2 regions of the Arthrobacter sp. ZGTC212 genome follow, and region 2 is predicted to be linked to the other one. Evidence: predicted binding sites of a transcription regulator. Region 2 holds the regulator's gene; the other holds the start of a gene.
What was found. The regulator LexA, encoded in region 2, represses DNA repair genes until DNA is damaged. The targets are predictions, from matches to a motif close to TCGAACANNTGTTCGA.
Positions count from the first base shown of each region.

Region 1: a site for LexA is predicted at 1,231-1,246, ahead of CXQ89_RS18850 (HNH endonuclease signature motif containing protein). Genes of this name have one in related genera too.

Region 1 covers NZ_PJIJ01000002.1:577,939-580,337, forward strand. The annotation lists gene CXQ89_RS18850 (HNH endonuclease signature motif containing protein) at 1-1,064, opposite strand, end outside; gene CXQ89_RS09385 (ATP-binding protein) at 1,312-2,399, opposite strand, start outside.
Region 2 covers NZ_PJIJ01000003.1:700,343-702,741, forward strand. The annotation lists gene CXQ89_RS15375 (ATP-dependent DNA helicase) at 1-854, shown strand, start outside; gene lexA (transcriptional repressor LexA) at 995-1,720, opposite strand; gene CXQ89_RS18450 (hypothetical protein) at 2,115-2,336, opposite strand.

The DNA of each region.
Region 1 (2,399 bases), on a different contig from region 2:
GCCTTCGAATCCATCGCCACCAACCGCCCCGACCCGGGAACCGCATACAACCGCCGCAGCCACACCTCGGTCCGCGGATCCGGCCGCACCCGCGGCCTGCCCCACCCCGACAATGTTCCTTCAGCACCATGAAGGTCAACCGCGGCGGATGATGATCCGGAACCCGACCCAGTGTCCGGCCCGCTGCCGCGGATCAGGTCCCGCGCCCACTGCGCCGGCACCACCCCGTACCCCGCCAACACCGCCGACCCTGAACCATCAGGAACACCGGCAACAGGAACACCGGCGCCCGCAGCACCGGCATCCATGGCACCGGAATCCATGACACCCGCGGGCAGCACCCCGGCCAGCAACGCCCGGTCCGTCATGATCAACTGCACCTCCACCCGCACATCCTCCGCCCGCGCCTGCCCCGTGACCCGCTCCACCAACGTATCGGCCATAATCTGACCCCGGCCCCGGCAATCCCCGGCAGCACGCAACCGGTCAGCTTCCCGCGACAACGCCGCGAACACCCCCACCCCCTGGGCCACCGGCAACAACCCCGTCAAATACGTCATCGTGTCCGGCGCCGGACGACACGACACATACCGGCCCTCGACCGCCTTCGCCGCTCGGTTCACCACCGACTGCGGATCCAACCTGTACGCCACCGACCTCACCCTCGCGATCAACGCCCGATCACCCAGGGCCTCCAACCCCGCCAGGTTCCCGGCCACGACCTCGTCCACCCGGCCCCGGTCCTGGCGGGACAGGCACGCCGTCTCCCGCACCAACAATGTCGCCCACCACTCGCTGAGCACCCCCACACTCAAAGCGTGCAGGGTGCACGGCATTTCCGCGGTCAGGATCTTCGCCAAGCCCAGCAACCGGTTGCCCCGGTGCGGGGACTCCCGGCGGGCCAACCCCACCTGCGCGCCCACACCCCGGCCCAACTCCTCCGCCGCCAATCCCGCCCGGACCTGGGCACGGCGGGTCGAGGCATCAAACGCCGCCGCAGCCCGAGCCTGCGCCGCCGCAGCCGCGGACTTCAGTTCCTCCAGCAACCGAATCTCATCAATCAACCGGGCACGCTCAGCAGCCTCCAACACCTCCAGCTGGTCACGCGGAGCGGTGTTCTCGACACGGGCCGCGCTAACACATGGACCCCCGGATGCTGATCCGGTGGCTACGGTCGAACTTCTCGGGGCAGAGGCTAGTTCCCTGCGGCCATCACTGAGAGCTGGGGAGTAGTACATACGTTCTATTTTAGTGATGCAGGGCACCGTCAGACGGTGTGTGTCTACCGGTCGTATACCTGTTTCTAGTTTCTCAAGGTCGTCCCGGCTGAGACCGGAGATGCTGGCGGAGGCCTGGAATGGCAAAGGTAACCTTGCCGTGTCCGGCGGATTCTATGAGTCCGGCCGCCAAGAGCCGGGAGCGGTAGTTTGCCACGAGATTTGTCTTGGCCCCGATACGGCGGCCAATGTCTCCGGCCAGGGACGGTCCGTCATCCTCTGCCATGGCCGCAAGGAAGTCCAGGTCCTTAGGGGAGGCGGCGGCAAGGGCGGCTTCGATGACCGTCCGCACATTGCGGCGGTTGGCTGCCGCAATGGCCCGGTCGACAGCCTCCGAGGTGAGGCTGCCCTGGTTGCCTTCGGCTTCGCGCCAGAGAAAATAACCAACGAGCTGAATCAGGAAGGGATACCCGCCGGTGGCTTCGGCTGCCTGGCGCACGAGGCCGGGGGAGACCTTGATGGATGCGTGGGAGAAGGTGGCGGCGAAGGACTCCTCCACTTCACGGACCGCGGCTGCGTGAAGATCTATCTTGTCGGCACGGCGGAGGAACGTGGCCACACCTTCGTTGAGCAGATCGGACACGGCAGCCGGAAGCCCGGCAAAGACTAGACCTATGGGAAGCCGGTCCTGGATGAAGTGCTGGACGCTGGCGGCCAGCTGGGCAAGTTCGCCGCGGTCAGCAGCATGGATCTCATCCACCGTGATGATCAGCCCGGTGCCGTGGTCATCCAAGAGCTTCAGGAGTTCCTCGCCCATTGTTCGCCACGCCACCTGGCGCTCCGGCGGAAGTTGGGTGGTGATGCTGAAGCCGGCGGCAGCGATTGCGGTGATTTTGCGATTCACCGGCCCGGATCCCAGTTCCTCAGCGATGCCTCGCATGGATTCGCCGATCCGGCCCATGAAACCGGTGGTGGCAGTCTCGGAAATCACGGCCCAACCGTTTTCCCGGGCTACGTCGTGGGCGGCGCCGAGCATGACCGTCTTGCCGATTCCGCGGGCCCCGGTGAAAATCGTCAATAATCCCGGAGCGCCGGACCCCAGGCGGAGTCCGTACTCGAACTCGTCGAGCACGCCTGCGCGGCCCAGGATTTGCGGGGGTGTTGCCCCCGCCGATGGGCGGA
Region 2 (2,399 bases):
CCGCCCCCGCCACCCTGAACGTTGCCCCGCTGTCAGTGGCGGGACGGCTGCGTGAAGGATTGTTTGACGGGCACACCGTTGTCCTGACCTCGGCAACCCTGGCGATCGGCTCCGAGTTCGGGCCGGTGGCCGGTGCCCTGGGCCTGCTGGGTCCGGGTGCACCGTCCTGGACCGGAACCGACGTCGGCAGTCCCTTCGATTATCCGCGCCAGGGGATTCTGTATGTGGCCAAGGACCTGCCCAAGCCGGAGCGGGGCACCTCCGAGGCTCAGCTGGATGAAATCGAAGCGCTGCTTAAGGCCTCCAACGGCGGCGCGCTGGGCTTATTCTCCTCCCGGCGGGCGGCTGAAGATGCCGCCGATGCCATGCGCACCCGGGTGGATTTCCCCATCCTGTGCCAGGGGGAATCTTCCATGTCTTCACTGGTCAAGCAGTTCTCTGAAGAGCCGGATACCTGCCTCTTCGGCACCATGTCGCTATGGCAGGGCGTGGACGTTCCCGGAGCCGCGTGCCGGCTTGTCCTCATCGACCGCATCCCGTTTCCCCGTCCCGATGACCCGCTGATGACCGCCCGCACCCGAGCAGTGGCCAAGGCCGGAGGCAACGGGTTCATGTCCGTGGCGGCGACCCATGCCGCCGTGCGTCTGGCACAGGGCGCCGGGCGCCTGATTCGTGCGGCGGGGGACCGCGGTGTGGTGGCTGTCCTGGACTCCCGGCTGGCCACGGCCCGGTATGGGGGCTTCCTGCGCGCAGCGCTGCCGCCGTTCTGGTCCACCACGGACCGCTCCGTGGTGCTCTCGGTTTTGGGCCGGCTCGCAGAGCAGTCGGCAGCCGAGGAGCTGTCGGCGGGGTAGGCGGGCTGCGGACGTAACCCGCGGCACTCTGCGGCCCAGTGAGGCCGGGCAGCAAAGACATGGACAGGCAAATGGCGGCCGGAAGATTTCCGGCCGCCATTTGCGTGCTTTCCGTTGCAGGGATCCCGCCGGGACGTGGGCTAAAGAGCGCGCATCACCGAGACAACTTTGCCCATGATGACGGCGTGATCGCCCACAATGGGCTCGTACCGCGTGTTCTGCGGCAACAGCCAGGTGTGGCCGTTGCGCTGCCGGAAGGTCTTGACCGTGGCTTCATCGTCGAGGAGGGCAGCCACAATGTCACCGTTCTCAGCTGTCGGCTGGCGGCGCACAACCACCCAGTCACCGTCGCAGATGGCGGCATCAACCATGGAGTCTCCCGAAACCTTCAGCATGAAAAGGTCACCGTGTCCCACCAGCTGACGGGGCAGCGGCATGATGTCCTCCACCACCTGCTCCGCAAGGATGGGTCCGCCGGCAGCGATGCGGCCGACCAGCGGCACCATGGCTGTATCAACGGAGGTGGCAAGCTCGGTTACCGAGGCCAGTGCCGGGGTTGAGCCTGCGCCCTCTTCACGCTGGTCTGCGGTGTGCCCCGAAGCGCCGGCTGAAGGGCTGTTGTCCGTGCCGGAGCCGGGGCGTCCCGGCGCCTCTTCGGCTGCCGTACCGGAGGATCCGTCACGGAGCATCAGGGGAATGAGGATTTCCATGGCGCGGGGGCGCTTCGGATCACGGCGGATGTAGCCGAGCTTCTCCAGCTGCATGAGCTGGTGGGTCACGCTGGACAGGCTGGCCAGGCCAACCGTGTCGCCGATTTCGCGCATGGTGGGCGGATAGCCGTTGGTGCTCACGGACCGCTGAATCATCTCCAGGACGGTCTTCTGCCTGGGGGTGAGCCCCTTGGCGCGCGCACGGGTGCCTGTGGCAGCTGGTTTGTTGGTGCTGTCTTCGGAAGCAGTCCTGCGGGCCACGTCGGGTTCCCTTCGGGTCAGCTGGTCCCGGCAATGCCGGGGCTGGTCGGTAAATGTCTAATCGGTACAAGCCGGGACGTATTGGCCGTGCAAGCCGTTCCGGCGGTTATGTCAGAGGCAGCTGATTCAGTGATCCTGGGGAACCGCTCCGACGCCTGGGCTTCGAGTCGATCCGCAGAACCCGTTGAAGGTTCCCTCTTGTCCTCAACGTTAAGCGAGCAGTGCGGTGTTTTCAAACATTTGTTCGAGCGAGTCTCGACTTTATTAGTAGATAGGTGCTAGAAATAACTCAGCAGAAATCGAACATACTTTCGACAGCCGCCCTCAGCGGAGGTTCGGGTAAGTCGATCAGCTTCCAATCGTTCGAATATGGCTTCGGGTATTTTCCCGCAGCCATCGAACCGGAAAGGCGTTGCAATGACAACCCAAACAGTCCCGACAGCTCGAACAGCTGATTCAAGTCATCCAGCTGCTTCAATCCAGACAGCTGCTTCAGACACAGTTGCGTCAAGCACATCTCCCTCACAGCACCTCGATTCCCGGCCTTCAAATCCTTCCCTGCCGGTCAAGACGA